DNA from 4 places in the Salinivibrio kushneri genome. Region 1 is predicted to be linked to each of the others. Evidence: predicted binding sites of a transcription regulator. Region 1 holds the regulator's gene; each other region holds the start of a gene.
The links. The regulator CRP, encoded in region 1, controls carbon source genes, mostly activating them, when cyclic AMP is high. The targets are predictions, from matches to a motif close to TGTGANNNNNNTCACA.
Positions count from the first base shown of each region.

Region 2: the regulator CRP is predicted to act here: its motif matches at 1,648-1,663, upstream of N8M53_RS05660 (NupC/NupG family nucleoside CNT transporter).
Region 3: the regulator CRP is predicted to act here: its motif matches at 2,389-2,404, upstream of dinG (ATP-dependent DNA helicase DinG).
Region 4: the regulator CRP is predicted to act here: its motif matches at 2,198-2,213, upstream of typA (translational GTPase TypA).

Region 1 is NZ_CP114588.1:231,480-235,503, reverse strand. It holds gene N8M53_RS01140 (hydrolase) at 1-458, shown strand, start outside; gene N8M53_RS01135 (YheU family protein) at 587-805, shown strand; gene N8M53_RS01130 (phosphoribulokinase) at 862-1,731, shown strand; gene crp (cAMP-activated global transcriptional regulator CRP) at 1,981-2,613, shown strand; gene N8M53_RS01120 (hypothetical protein) at 2,744-3,610, shown strand; gene N8M53_RS01115 (DUF1338 domain-containing protein) at 3,684-4,024, opposite strand, start outside.
Region 2 is NZ_CP114588.1:1,188,100-1,192,123, reverse strand. It holds tRNA gene N8M53_RS05665 (tRNA-Ser) at 1-45, opposite strand, end outside; gene N8M53_RS05660 (NupC/NupG family nucleoside CNT transporter) at 226-1,434, opposite strand; gene N8M53_RS05655 (NRAMP family divalent metal transporter) at 2,014-3,291, shown strand; gene N8M53_RS05650 (Bax inhibitor-1/YccA family protein) at 3,499-4,024, shown strand, end outside.
Region 3 is NZ_CP114588.1:901,467-905,490, reverse strand. It holds gene N8M53_RS04445 (DksA protein) at 1-125, shown strand, start outside; gene N8M53_RS04440 (DUF2057 domain-containing protein) at 259-906, opposite strand; gene N8M53_RS04435 (porin) at 995-1,957, opposite strand; gene dinG (ATP-dependent DNA helicase DinG) at 2,496-4,024, shown strand, end outside.
Region 4 is NZ_CP114588.1:2,684,811-2,688,834, forward strand. It holds gene N8M53_RS12335 (DUF2959 domain-containing protein) at 1-168, shown strand, start outside; gene typA (translational GTPase TypA) at 240-2,066, opposite strand; gene glnA (glutamate--ammonia ligase) at 2,584-3,993, shown strand.

The DNA of each region.
Region 1 (4,024 bases):
AAGGGTTTTCCCGTGTTTATCAAGCCTATTTGTTGCGCTCGATGCGACAAACCCTTGCTGAAAAGCTGACCCGTCATCAGCAAGTCGGCCGGTGGCATGCGGGAGAACGCCCAACGATCAATACGTTGTTTGAGTTCGACCAAACTGTCACTGCCCCGCTTCATGGCTTTGACGATGCACACCATTATTACCGTGCCTGCAGCGGCCTTTCCGTGCTTAATGCCATTAAGACACCGCTGGCCATCATTCATGCCAAAGACGACCCGTTTATGACCGACGCGGTGATCCCAACGTCCCCCTTACCCGCCAATATCGACTACCAACTCACAGAGCATGGCGGCCATGTTGGTTTTGTCACGGGAAGCTGGCGCCAACCTCAGTTGTGGCTTGAGCAAGCGGTGCCCGGCTGGTTAGCGTCTTATTTGCCGCATGAGTCACTGAGCAAGACGGCACGTTAGTGCCATCAAAGGAATCAAAGAGAACCACTGCATTTACTGGTATGATCGGGTAAAATGCGAGCCAATTCACAACATTCGCATCACGCACCCTCGCGTGCCATCCTGAGATAAATAAAAGGTGATGTAGTATGATGGTTCCATGGCAGTCGATTCCCGACGAAACACTGACAGCGTTAATTGAGCACTTTGTATTACGGGAAGGAACCGATTATGGTGAGCAAGAAGTCAGCTTTGCACAAAAAGTTGATGATGTTCGCCAACAATTACAATCCGGAGACGCCGTGATTGTGTATTCCGAGTTGCACGAGACAGTGGATATTCGTCGTAAAGCAGCACTCGGCTCTTAGCATCGCAGTACACGCCGTATCGCGATACAAATTCAGACTGAATGACAGGGCGCGTCATGTCGGCTAAACATCCAATTATTGCGGTTACCGGCTCGTCAGGAGCCGGTACCACCACTACCTCGGAGGCCTTCCGTAAGATGTTCCAGATGATGAACATCAAAGCGGCCTGGCTAGAAGGGGACAGCTTTCACCGTTTTACTCGTCCCGAAATGGACGTGGAGATCCGTAAAGCGCGTGAACAAGGCAAGCATATCAGCTACTTTGGCCCCACCGCCAACGACTTCCCTCGACTAGAGCAGTTTTTTCGTGAGTATGGCGACCAAGGCACGGGAAAATACCGTCGCTATTTACATACCTTTGATGAAGCGGTGCCCTATAACCAAATGCCTGGTACCTTCACACCATGGCAAGACTTGGCCGACAATACCAATGTATTGTTTTACGAGGGATTGCACGGTGGGGTGGTCGACGGTGACGTCAATGTTGCGCAACACGTCGACCTCTTGATAGGTATGGTGCCCATCGTCAACTTAGAGTGGATTCAAAAATTTGTCCGCGATACGCGCGATAGAGGTCACTCTCGTGAAGCGGTGACCGACTCAATTGTGCGCTCAATGGATGATTACTTGCACTATATCACTCCGCAATTTTCTCGCACCCATATCAATTTTCAACGCGTTCCCACGGTAGATACCTCAAACCCATTAAATGCCAAAGGGATCCCGTCTTTGGACGAGAGCTTTGTGGTGATCCGCTTTCGTGGGATGAAAAATGTCGACTTCCCCTACCTGTTGCAGATGATCACTGGGTCGTTTATGTCACGGCATAACACCTTAGTGGTGCCTGGGGGAAAAATGGGCTTTGCGATGGAATTGATTATCCGTCCATTGATCCAACAATTGATAGAAAAAGGCAAGATTGGCTAAGGCGTAGCGCATCCATGATGTATTACTTCTCAAGCCGTGATCTTAGCCACGTTTTTGCCAGATTTTTAGGCGGTTGGCCTAGATCAAAATCAAGAAATCACCAACAAAAAAAGATACACTCTTGTTAACATACAGTGAGCTTGTAGCCCGCGTTCAGACTTCGTATTCTGTGCAATGATCTGATGGGTTACCCCTCAGACAAAGATAGGACGTTGTTGCCGGGCAACACATGCAGAGGAAATAAGTTATATGGTTCCAGGAAAACCTCAAACAGACCCTACACTCGAGTGGTTCCTTTCACATTGTCATATTCATAAGTATCCGTCTAAAAGCACGCTTATCCATGCAGGTGAGAAGGCGGAGACCTTGTATTACATCGTGAAAGGGTCTGTGGCCGTACTGATCAAAGATGAAGAAGGCAAGGAAATGATCCTGTCTTACCTTAACCAAGGTGACTTCATCGGTGAGCTCGGGCTTTTCGAAGAAGACCAAGAGCGCACTGCTTGGGTTCGCGCTAAATCACCGTGTGAAGTGGCAGAAATTTCATTTAAGAAGTTCCGCCAGCTCATCCAAGTTAACCCTGACATCTTAATGCGCCTGTCTTCACAAATGGCGCGTCGTTTGCAGGTAACTAGCCAAAAGGTAGGGGATCTCGCCTTCCTGGACGTCACAGGGCGCATTGCGCAAACCTTGTTGAACTTGGCGAAGCAGCCAGATGCCATGACACACCCTGACGGTATGCAAATTAAGATCACCCGTCAGGAAATTGGCCAAATTGTCGGCTGTTCGCGTGAAACCGTGGGACGTATTCTAAAAATGCTGGAAGAGCAAAACCTCATTTCCGCACACGGTAAAACCATCGTGGTATACGGCACACGCTAATTGCGCCGCTCTCTGTATCACCAACCGACGCCCTGGCGTCGGTTTTTTTATCTCCACTTTCTGGCAAGCACGCGGATAGCTTCTAAACTCAAAACGATGTTGTTAACACTAAATTAACAAGGTATCGTTTATGAAAAAAGTGATAACTGCCCTCACCGCCCTCGCGCTCTCTGTGTTTTCAGTCCATGCCGCATCCAATACCACGATTGTACACCCCGAGCCACGCGCTGGCTCAGCGCTTGACCTCTATGCCATTGAGCTGATTGAATTTCTTGCTGAAAAATCGGGAGAATCTGTCACCTTACAAGCCTTTGACGGCCAAATTGGCTCTCAGTCTCGTAAAGTGGAGATGCTCAAGCAAGGCAAGCTCACTGTCGACTGGCTTGGTGCCGACCGTACACTGGAATCGGAACTGATCCCCATTCGCTATCCCGTGTTTCGTGGTTTACTCGGCCATCGCCTGTTTATTACCAACCAAGCCACTGAGCCCCAACTCGCTCAGATAAATAGCGCGGGTGATTTGCAGTCTCTTACGATGACTCAGGGACAAGGCTGGGCCGACGTCAAAGTGCTTAACTCTGCGGGATTTCGCGTACGTGAAATATCGAGCTTTGAAAACATTTTTAAAGTGGTTGATACGGGTCGTGCCGATCTCTTCCCTCGTGCCTTGATTGAGCCTTTTAGTGAATTAGCCGAGCGGCCGCAATACGGTAATCTGTTAGTTGACCCACACCTGATGCTGATCTATCGCTTCCCGATGTTCCTGTTTGTGTCTCCGCAACATGCTGACGTCGCCGAGATGTTAAATCGCGCTTTTGAAGCGGCGTATCAAGACGGATCATTTATCGAGTTTTTCAATAATGCGCCTTTAGTTAAGGAAACCTTTGAAAAGGCAAACATTAGTGAACGCACCGTAATCCGAGTTGATAACCCACATTTAAGCAACGAAACACAAGCGATTCCAGACACGTTTTGGCTCGACATCGAGGCCCAATAGACGATAAAAAAGGGAGCGTATCACACGCTCCCTTTCATATGACGTCGACCCGTATTCGGGCAAGGACGAATAACTAGTGGGTGCTTTCAAAGATTTTATCTGCCGAGGCAGCCACAAAACCTTGGTAGAGCTCACCATTGGGCAGGACATAACGCTTAGCAAACTCATAAAATCCACCCGGGATGGTTTGCGTGTCATCAGAAAAAGCAACCGGTACGCGATCCGCCATGGTGGAGGATTGCTCCAAATACACTGATGCATCCCCTTTGACTTCTCCACCTGACTCGTTAATCGCAAAGCCATTGTCGCGCAATCGGTTGTTCACCGAGAGGCAATCATCATGCGCATTCAGCTGATTCACGCTCACGGTAAAATGGTTCGCACCATAACCGTGTGCCGCCACCCAAGACGCAT
Region 2 (4,024 bases), 960 kb from region 1:
GCCGGTTTTCAAGACCGGTGCTTTCAACCACTCAGCCATCTCTCCGGAACGCGGCGTATATTATTGGGTTCGCTGAGGCTTGTAAACCCTTTATTTGCCGCTTTTTGTCTGTTCGCTCAAGCCGTGATCAGGTTGGCGATATTGCTAGCAAAAGGCGATTAGCTTGCCGCCAATCGCCCTACTTTTACTGAGCCACGTTAGCCGAGTCTCGTTACCGCGCAGTAATTATAGCGCGATAAAAATACCCGCCAGTGCCGCACTCATTAGGTTGGCAAAGGTGGCGGCAATCACTGCGCGCACGCCTAAGCTTGCCACATCTTTGCGGCGCTCGGGCACCATGGCACCAATCGAGCCAAGTTGAATGGCAATTGAGCCAATGTTGGCGAAGCCACACAAGGCAAAGGTCACTATCACCTGGCTTTGCACCGACAAGTTCGCTTTGATATCGGCAAAAGATAAGAAGGCGACAAACTCATTGAGTGCGATTTTCTGCCCTAATAGGTTGCCGACGGCAAACACTTCATGCACCGGCACCCCAGTAAGCAATGCCAAGGGTGAGAATAAATAGCCGAATAGGCTTTCTAGGCTTAAGCCTTCTAAATCAAGCAGCTCGCCAATGCTCCCGAGCCCGGCGTTTAACATCGCAATCACACTGATAAAGGCCACCAGCATGGTACCCACAGCCACCGCGACTTTCATGCCGTTCATCGCGCCGCTGGCCAAGGCATCAATCGCGTTCGCTTGGTCGCTATCGCTGATCTCCACCTGGTTTTGCTCAGCCGGTGTTTCCGTCTCAGGGACAATGATTTTGGCCATTAATAATCCACCGGGCGCGGCCATAAAGCTCGCGGCAATCAGGTATTTCAAATCCACGCCCATGGCGGCATATCCACCAAGTACACTGCCGGCCACTGAGGCCATGCCGCCGACCATTACGGCGAAGAGTTCAGAGCGGGTCATTTTGCTAAGAAAAGGGCGAACTACCAAAGGAGATTCGCCCTGAGAAAGAAAGATGTTGCTGGTTGCCACCAGAGACTCTGCGCGGCTGGTGCCGAGTAATCGCTGTATGCCGCCACCGAGCAATTTAATAACCCACTGCATAATGCCGAGATGATAAAGGAGAGAAATCAGCGCACTGATAAAAATGATTAACGGCAGTACTTTAACAGCGAAAATAAACCCATCGTTCGCCAGAGGTCCAAACACAAATTCGATGCCTTCGTTGGCAAAGGAGAGCAGCTTCGCCGCGCCATTACTCATTGCCCCTAGCATGGCTTGACCAAAGGGAATATAGAGCACCAGGGCAGCAAACCCAGCTTGCAGGCCAAACGCGCCTAGCACTGTTCGCCAGTTGATCGCTTTGCGGTTGGTGGAAAATGCGCACGCGCATAGAAACAGAGCGACCAGACCTGCCGCACTATAGAGGAGTTGCATAAATAGATTACCTTGCCGTTGTGTTGCACTTGCGGTACGGATGAGTACGACACGCTGCCGGGGTGGCAAGAGGTTCCATCATGCGTTACATCGTACCGCGGGTTCGGTGAAGGTGGGCCCGACCTTGGACGCTTTTTCTTCAGCCGCAAATCGCGACACAGTCACTCTTTGGCTATCGCTGAGCAAAGAGCACATGTTGGGCGAGCATTATAGTGTGATTAAACTCTCATTTCCAGCAGAATTTGACGTTCGATCACACTTATTGAGTGGTTATAGAGGGTTGCAAACTGTCTTTTTGGCTGTGTCTTGTCTCTCAGACAATGGTCGGATGTTTATCCCTCTCTTTTTGTGTCACCTTGGTGGTGTCTATCATTCACACCCTGCATCACGCCTGCGCTTAACAAATTTGGCAAGATTGGTTGACACGTTTGGCTCATATGATATTCATGGGTGGCTATTGACAAAATCATTGAAGGTAAAGCGATAAAAATAAGCCTCAATGGAAAAACAAAAGCAATAGCGCTAAAAAACATAAAACAAAGCAAACACAACAACGCAACCACAATAAAGGAAACACACATGCAAACCGTCTCTTCGCATCAGACAGGAGCTAGCTTGTCTGTGATGCAACGTCTACGCGCATTGGGGCCAGGTATCATGATGGCCGCGGCAGCTGTAGGCGGCTCTCACCTTGTTGCCTCGACCAAAGCCGGAGCCATTTATGGCTGGCAACTCGCGGCATTGATCCTGCTCGTTAACTTGTTTAAATACCCCTTTTTTCGAGCAGGCGTACAATACACCGCGGGAACCGGTGAAACCTTGGTCGAAGGCTATGCGCGTTTAGGTCGGCCTTATTTGTGGCTGTTTGTCGCGTTAAGTGCGGTCTCTGGGGTGATTAACACCGCGGCCTTAACCTTATTTAGTGCCAGCTTGCTCAGCTATTTTGTGCCGTTTGATCTCTCACTGACGGTGCTCTCGAGCATTATTGTGGCCACCTGCTTAGTCATCTTGATTGCGGGGCATTACAAAGCGCTGGATACCTTATCGAAAGTGATCATGGCGACGCTGACTTGCGCCACCTTAGTGGCGGTGACGATTGCCGTGGGGAATCCTGTCGCGGTTGAACCCAACTTCAATGCGCCCTCAATTTGGTCTGTCGCCGCCATCGGCTTTATTGTGGTGACCATGGGTTGGATGCCCGCTCCGATTGAAATTTCTAGCATCACCTCGGTGTGGCTCAAGCGTAAAGCGCAATCTGAGCCGATTAACGCCAAAGCGGCGCTGTTTGATTTTAACGTCGGTTACATCGGTACCGCGCTGTTGGCGATTGTGTTCTTATCACTCGGTGCCTTGCTTCTGCACGGCAGCGGGGTGGAGTTAAAGCAGTCGGGTATCGGCTTTTCGCACCAGTTAGTGGGCCTGTACGCCGCCACCATTGGTGAATGGTCGCGCTATTTGATTGCCGTGGTCGCCTTTTTCTGTATTTTCGGCAGCACCATTACCGTGATTGATGGCTATGCGCGGGTCGTATCAGAATCACAACGCTTGTTGCGTGAACAAACAGAAGCCGAGGCGCACCCGGGCATCGCACAAGGTTGGATGATGCTGATCTCGGTGTTGGCACTGGCGATTGTGGCGTTTTGGACCGGCGCACTGCTGACCATGCTTGATTTCGCCATGGTGGCGGCATTTGTCACCACGCCCTTTTTTGCTCTTTTGAACTATATTTTGGTGACCAAGCACCGCTTGCCGCCTGAAGTGACCATGAGCAAAGCGATGCGTGCGCTAGCCATTACTGGATTAGTGTATTTATTCGGCTTTTTGGCGGTGTTCGTCTGGTGGAAGTGGTTGATGTAACAAAGTTTACCTTGTTCGCGCTTAAAGGGCTGGGTTAACATCCTTTTACAACTTCACCATCGGTGTTGAGCGCGGATAAGGTATTATTGACCTTATAAAAGCCAGTCGTGGTTTAGGTTAAGGACGTGGGCGGCTTGAAAAAGTGAACGACTGCCCACATAACTGTCGTATATAAAAATGGATTGTTAACCCAACCGGGAGAACGTTATGAACGATCGTATCGTTTCGCACAGCCAGTCACAGCAGAGTGCGTTATCTACAAACAAAGTGCTACGTAATACGTATGCACTGCTATCGATGACACTGATCACCAGTGCTATCGCGGCCTTTATCGCTATCGCTGTCGGCATCGGCCCAATGATGTCGCTAGGTATGACCCTAGGTGCGTTGGCGATCGTGTTCTTTGTGCTACCACGCACCATGAACTCTTCCGCCGGTATTGTATGGACCTTCGTGTTTACCGGCTTACTGGGTGCCTCACTCGGTCCAACCTTGACCTACTACCTGAGCCTGTCTAGCGGCCCAGGAATTGTCATGCAGGCGTTGGCGACCACAGGTATGGTGTTCTTAGGCCTATCGGCGTATGCCATTACCTCTAAGAAAGACTTCTCTTTCATGGGTGGTTTCTTGGTCGCGGGTGTGATTGCTCTACTGGTGGCGATGGTCGCGAACATCTTCTTGCAGATCCCAGCGCTGAGCTTGGCAATCAGCACCATCGCGGTACTGATTTTCT
Region 3 (4,024 bases), 670 kb from region 1:
TTCCACTGGATGATTTAATTAAAGACGCCGCCGAGCAGCGCTGCCCGCAGTGTCGTGCGTCGAATTATTATCATCACGATCCAGCCACTCGCCGAGCCACAGCAGGAGCACGTAAAACCGTGTGATCGCGAGGTTGACTTTCGCTTGTCTCATCGTGGCTTAAACGGAACGCGCCCAGCATCAGCTGGGCGCGTTTTTTATTGACGGTTTAAAGCTGTCAAGCGCGTGGTACTAACGACCACCCATCACACTAGGCAATTAATCTTGGTCAATAATCCAACGACGGAACGACTTACGCTCTTGATCACTGGCTTTGGTGTACCAAAGCTTCAACTGCGACAAAGCGTCACCCTTAATTGAGGCTTGGCCTTGATCGTCCACCTCAACCAATACATCGTTGAGGTTCTTGCTCTCACCTTGGTCGATAATGATGCCATTCTCACGGTTATACTCCGCCACCAGCGCTTCCATGTCTGCATAGGCGGCAAACCCATCACCTTTTAACTCGACAGCGTCTAAAGGCATCACATCACCATTGTCGAACTCGGCTTGCCATTGCGGGGTGCCGTCAAAATAACTGGTGGCTTGGCTTTTTACCCGCAATTTCGAGTCAATATTGATAGTAGCATTACGCCCATCGACCTCTAGTTCAAACAGATACGGGCGAGAGGTATAGATCACCTTTTGGCTCCCTCTCTTTACTTCTCCGTCAAAGCGCATCACTAATTGGTGGGTACCGTTATCTAGCTCAATCGTCTGCTGCGGTGCCCAGTTTTCAAAACTGATTTCCTTGCCATCAACCACCACAAATTCAATATTACGTGCTGAGGTAATTTCTGCCGCATTAACCACACTCGCTGCTATAAGAGTGCTGAGCACCAAGCCCATGCCTACTACTTTTCTCATTTTTTCTCCAAATCGTGATAATAAAAAAGCCGCCCTAAGGCGGCTTTTGTAATCAGTGCTACGTTTAGCAGTGATGGTATAAGCTCAATTAGAACTTAACTTCCATACCTGCTACATAACCCCAATCGTTGTTATCAGCGTCGTTGTCACCAACTTCTGCGTATACTTTTGCATTGTTGTGCAGTGCATAAGTTACGTTCGCGTAATAACCTGTTACGTCATCACCGCTGTCAACGTCTTTGTTGTCAACACCGATAGCATAAGTTGTTTTACCGTGCGTGTAATCAGCAGCTACAGAGAAGAAATCAGCTTCTTCGTCGCTTGAGCCAGTGTCAACAGTATTAACACCATAGGCAGCGGCAAGACTTACGTTTTCGATGCCAGCATACTCAACTTCAAAGTTGTAGTTCTCTACATCACCTTTCGAAGCATAGACGAAGTCGTCGCCGTCTCCGTTCACACCTGCGTCATCCGCATAATAGTAGTACACACGCATGTCGACATCAGCTACACGATAGCCAAGACGGCCGTCGTAGATTTTGTACTCGTCGGTTGACTCTTCACCATCGCTGTTTTGCAGCGTAGATAGGCCTGCGTAGAATGTACCGTTGTCGTAAACGTATTTAGCAACTTGGTCACCTTCAGTGCGAAGAGTACCGTTAGAAGCTGATGACAACTCGTAGTCTTTGGTGATGCCCATGTCATCGTTGATCAGCAGTTGACGACCGAAAGTAAGCGTACCCCAGTCACTGCCTTTGAAACCAACGTAAAGCTCATCGTTTTTAGTGGTGCTGTCTTCGAATTTAAATGCGAAGTGACCGATTGCAGCCAAGTCTTCAGAAACAGCAACTTCGGTGTTAACAGCGAAGTCACCGTCATCTAGGCGCCACTCGCCATCTTTGTTTTCACCGATAGCTTGGAAGTATTGCACTTCGGCTGCACCAGACGCGTCTACTTTAACGCCTTCTGCGTCATACAGGTTGATGCTTGCTGATGCTGAGCCAGCAGCCAGCAGAGCTGGTACTGCCATTGCTAGAATAGTCTTTTTCATGGTTAATCCACTGCCTTTTCTATTTAGTCATTATGAGTTCCTTCTTGGAACTCTGTTTTATGGTGACTGTCATTCTATTACCAGCAGCAAAAACGCTGCGAAGAACAAAATGCCAGTTCACTGAAACTTCGTGGCTAATCGTGCAGAACATTTGTAGTTCTGTCAACTCACTGGAAGCGCATTACAATCTAGACAAAAACCGCTTAAAAACAACAATATAGTGATATTTGTTGAACTGAGATCACAGTTTATCTCGCGATCACCTGTCCTTTTGATGAAAATAAACAACAAACACTAACAACATAAAACACCAAAAACGTCACTTTAAAAAACAGTTTTTAGAATAAAAAACTAATCAGTGGCTTAAATCAGGCGTTTTGTTAATCAAACGGCAGATCAGCAAGATAGCGAAGAATGGTTCAAATTAAATTCGTGACCAGGATCTCATATCTGTAAGGAAATCTTGCAGTTCGCGATCGTTTTCACGTTTTTGCCTCGTGTTATACTGGCCGCCAACCTTTGCAACTCGGACCTGTTGATGCTCAGCCCTGCCGTAAAATCAGACATTCGCGCGTGCTACCAAACGCTACAAGATCAACTTCCCCACTTTATTCCCCGTAAAGCTCAGAACTATTTGGTGGCAGAGCTCGCGAAAACCCTGGCCGGTGATTACGAGCCTAAACGCCGATTATTAGTGGCAGAAGCAGGTACTGGGGTCGGTAAGTCGATGGCCTATCTGATGGGAGCGATCCCATTTGCACTCAACAACAATAAAAAAGTGGTGATTTCCACCGCGACAGTGGCGTTGCAAGAGCAGCTTGCCAATAAAGATATCCCGTTTTTTCATCGCATTTGCCCAAAGCCGTTTGATTTTATCTTGGCCAAGGGTCGCAAACGCTATTGCTGTATACATAAGCTAAGCGCGGTCGCGGATACGGAAAGCATTCAAGGCGCGCTATTTACCCAAAAACCCAAGCGCAGCGAACAATTGTTACTCAACGATCTCTACGCTGCACTGAGTCGGGGCAAGTGGGATGGTGACAGAGACAGTTGGCCAAAGCCCATTGCTGATCATCTTTGGCAGGCTATCGCCTCTGATAAGCACACTTGTCACGCTGGTTTGCCCGCCCACCGTGGTTGCCCGTTTGCTAAAGCACGCGAAGCGATGGATAAAGCGGATGTAGTGGTGGTGAACCATAGCCTACTGCTGGCCGATTTAGAGCTCGGTGGCGGGGTGATCTTGCCCGAGCCAGAACAATGCCTGTATATGATTGACGAGGCACACCACTTGCCCACTGTCGCGCGAGACTTTTCTGCCGCCAGTGCCAGCCTGTTGGGTGTGATCAGCTGGTTAGAAAAGCTCAATCAAGCGACGACCAAGTTGGGGAATACCGCTGATATTAAGCGTGCACATCGGTTTGTCGATAGCTTGCTAGACGCGATTCAAACCTTAATCCCAGGCTTACGCGACGTGAAGCAACAGCTCAGTCAATTGCCGCTCAACGATGATGGTTGCTACCGCTTTGCCGATGGCGAGCTCCCCGATGCGCTTATCTCGCCCAGTGAACAACTCAAAACCGCGAGTAAAAAAGCCCATCAAGCATTGGGGAAAATTCATGATTTGATCAATGAGCGTCTGAAAGAAAATGACATTTCGGCAAAACTGGCTGATCCGGCACTCGCGGAAACGGCTTTTTTCCTGCAACGGTTAGAGAACCTGGAAAAAGTATGGACCTTGATGGCCCAGCCTAATTCGAACAAAGGTGCCCCTTTGGCGCGTTGGTTGCAGGCGTGTCGCGAGCGCGAAGGCGATCTTTGGGTGCATGTCTCTCCTTTGGAAGTCGGTTGGCGCCTAGACCAAATGCTCTGGTCTCGCGCAGCCGGAGTGGGCCTTTTTTCCGCCACTTTGCGTGCTCTAAATCGGTTCAGCTATTTCTGCCGTCAGGTTGGTTTGAGCGAAACCGATGGCTCGCGTTATCTAGCCTTACCCTCACCGTTTGATTACGCCAATAAAGCGCGCTTGGTGATCCCGACGATGCCTTGTGAGCCCCAAGCCAGTGCCTTTAC
Region 4 (4,024 bases), 350 kb from region 1:
AACACGCTGCAAGATAACCGTCTTTATCTGAAACACAACCTCAACGCTCGTGCCATTGGTGCACTACAAGGCGAATTAGATGCGCTATCTGGCGAGATAGACCGTGCCGTTGCCGATATGCAACGCGCGATTCAAGCTTCAGACCGTTTTATCCAGACCCTCAATTAAACGAAACGCCACCCACTAAAAAGGCACCCGAGGGTGCCTTTTGTCAACGTCTCGCTAGAGTCTCCGCGAGATTAGCCTTTGCGGCCTGCACGCTTACGCTCCGTTTCCGTCAATAGCTTCTTACGAATACGGATGCTCTCCGGCGTCGCTTCAACCAGTTCATCATCATCGATAAACTCAAGCGCCTGCTCCAAGGTGTACTTGATCGCTGGGCTCAATACCTGCGCATCATCGGTCCCTGAGGCACGGACGTTGGTCAGCTGCTTACCTTTCAAGCAGTTAACCGTCAGATCGTTGGCGCGGTTATGAATACCGATCACCTGCCCCTCGTACACTTCGTCACCGTGCTCAGCAAACAGACGACCACGGTCTTGCAAGTTGAACAGTGCATAAGTCAGTGCTTTACCTGCCGCGTTAGAGATCAACACACCATTAATACGCTGGCCAATATCACCGCCTTTATACTTACCGTAGTGGTCAAAGGTATGATAAATCAGGCCCGAGCCAGAGGTCAGTGTTAAGAATTCTGTTTGGAAACCAATCAGACCACGTGATGGCATCACAAAGTCCATGCGCACACGGCCTTTGCCATCTGGCAGCATGTTCGTCAGTTCGCCTTTACGCAGACCGATGCTTTCCATCACGCCACCTTGATGCTCTTCGAGCACGTCAATGGTCACTGTCTCAAACGGTTCGAATTTCTCGCCGTTTTCTTCTTTGATGATCACTTCTGGGCGAGACACGGCGAGTTCAAACCCTTCACGACGCATGTTCTCGATCAGAATCGACAAGTGCAATTCACCACGGCCTGAGACACGGAATTTGTCCGGGTTATCTGTCTCTTCTACGCGCAGTGCCACGTTGTGAACCAACTCTTTTTGCAGACGCTCAAGAATGTTACGTGAAGTGACGTATTTACCTTCCAGTCCTGCAAACGGCGAGGTATTAACCTGGAAAGTCATGGTCACGGTTGGCTCATCCACAGTCAGTGCTGGCAGCGCTTCGACATTGCTTGGATCGCAAATCGTGTCTGAGATTTTCAGCTCACCCAAACCGGTAATCGCAATAATGTCGCCGGCAGAGGCTTCGCTAACATCGTGACGCTCAAGGCCCATGTAGCCTAAAACACTGCCTACTTTACCATTACGCTTGCTGCCATCGGCACTTACAATCGTCACTTGCTGATTCGGCTTAACCGAACCTCGGGTGATACGACCCACACCAATAACCCCGACATAGGAGTTGTAGTCCAGCTGAGACACCTGCATTTGCAGCGGCGTCGTGATATCAACGTCAGGCGCGTCAACGTTATCGACGATCGCGTTGAACAACGGCTCCATGTCCTCGCCTTCGGTGGTTTCTTCTAGGCTCGCCCACCCGTTCAGGGCTGACGCATAAACCACTTGGAAATCCAATTGCTCATCCGATGCACCTAAGGTGTCAAACAGATCAAACACTTGATCCATCACCCAATCCGGGCGAGCACCTGGGCGGTCAATCTTGTTGATCACCACAATCGGCTTTAGGCCATGAGAGAAAGCTTTTTGGGTCACAAAACGGGTTTGCGGCATTGGGCCGTCTACCGCATCGACTACCAGTAGTACGGAGTCAACCATCGACATGATACGCTCAACTTCACCACCAAAGTCGGCGTGTCCAGGGGTATCAACGATGTTAATGCGGTAGTCATTCCAGTTAATAGCCGTGTTCTTGGCCAAGATGGTAATGCCACGCTCTTTCTCAATGTCGTTTGAGTCCATGACACGCTCTTCCACCTCACCGCGGGAAGCCAGCGTACCGGATTGCTGCAGCAGCTTATCCACTAGCGTGGTTTTACCGTGGTCAACGTGGGCAATAATGGCGATATTTCTTAGTTTATCTGTCTGTATGTTGGTCATGGACTCTCTTTTTCACTCGATAGACGGGGCGCGCGCCGAAGTTGGCGAGCTATGCTAACACGACGGCACCGCCACCTGATTAAAAAAACGGCCGTAATGTACCAGATTTTGTCGCAAAACCCACCTTATTATGTGAATTAGCTCACCGTCACTCGGGGTTAACCCCGTCTCAGTTGGTTATTTATTGTGCAAATACAAGGGTTCATCGTGATTGGAGAAAAAATGAATTTTTAAAGACCGTCCACACTCTTGTCATGCATTGTCTGCTACAAAGAGAAGGGGCAATGCTGCACGCATCTCGTGCAAAGTGACGCACTGTCTTTGCCCCTTGCACCATATACGGTCAAACGTGCACCATAATAGTGCAAAATGCGCGTTTTTGACCAAGGCTGCACGCGATTTTATCGCGTTAAACGCGGTTTGGCGCGGCTTATAATTGTTGGCACGGTTTTCGCTTTGTCATGCAGCAAGGAGCCAACGCGCTATTTACTCAATTTGACACCGGAGGTTATTTCACATGTCAGTAGAAAACGTGCTCGCACTGATCCAAGAAAACGAGGTGAAATTCATCGACCTGCGCTTTACCGATACCAAAGGTAAAGAGCAGCATGTTTCTATTCCCTCACATCAAATTGATGATGACTTCTTTGAAGAAGGCAAAATGTTTGATGGCTCATCGGTAGCGGGCTGGAAAGGCATTAATGAATCAGACATGGTGATGATGCCAGACGCCAGCTCCGCCGTGCTTGACCCATTTACCGAAGAAAGCACCCTGAATATCCGTTGCGATATTCTTGAACCCTCAACCATGCAAGGCTACGACCGTGACCCACGCTCGATTGCCAAACGCGCTGAAGACTACATGCGTGCAACCGGCATCGCCGACACTGTACTGATCGGCCCTGAGCCAGAGTTCTTCCTATTTGATGACGTTAAGTTTGCCACTGATATGGCCGGCTCGTTCTATAAAATTGACGACGTCGAAGCAAGCTGGAACTCAGGCACCGCCCTAGAGGGGGGTAACAAAGGTCACCGTCCAGGCGTAAAAGGCGGCTACTTCCCAGTTGCACCGGTTGACTCATCACAAGACATTCGTTCGGCCATGTCCTTGGTTATGGAAGAAATGGGCCTTGTGGTTGAAGCGCACCACCACGAGGTGGCAACGGCAGGTCAAAACGAGATCGCCACACGCTTCAACACACTGACCACCAAAGCGGATGAGATTCAGATCTATAAGTACGTCGTCCACAATGTGGCGCACGCATTTGGTAAAACCGCTACCTTTATGCCAAAACCACTGGTAGGTGATAATGGTTCAGGGATGCACGTCCACCAATCGCTTGCCAAAGACGGCCAAAACTTGTTTGCCGGTGACAAATACGGCGGCTTGTCTGAAACCGCACTGTACTACATTGGCGGTGTTATCAAGCACGCACGTGCAATTAACGCATTCGCCAACGCCTCAACCAACTCGTATAAGCGTCTGGTCCCTGGCTTTGAAGCGCCGGTCATGTTGGCTTACTCAGCACGTAACCGTTCTGCATCAATCCGTATCCCTGTGGTACCAAGCCCGAAAGCACGCCGTATTGAGCTTCGCTTTGCCGACCCAACAGCCAACCCTTATCTCTGCTTCGCAGCGATGCTGATGGCTGGCCTCGACGGGATTAAGAATAAGATCCATCCTGGCGATGCCATGGATAAAGACTTGTACGACTTGCCAGCGGAAGAAGCAGCGGAAATCCCAACCGTTGCCGAGTCACTGAAAGAAGCACTGCAAGCGCTTGACGCGGATCGTGAATTCTTGACGACAGGTGGCGTATTCTCGGATGACTTCATCGATTCTTACATCACGCTGAAAGGCGAAGATGTTGAGCGTATCCAAATGACGACTCACCCTGTGGAGTTCGAGCTTTACTACTCAGTGTAAAGGCGCATACACCATAAATTGTTGCCCACCT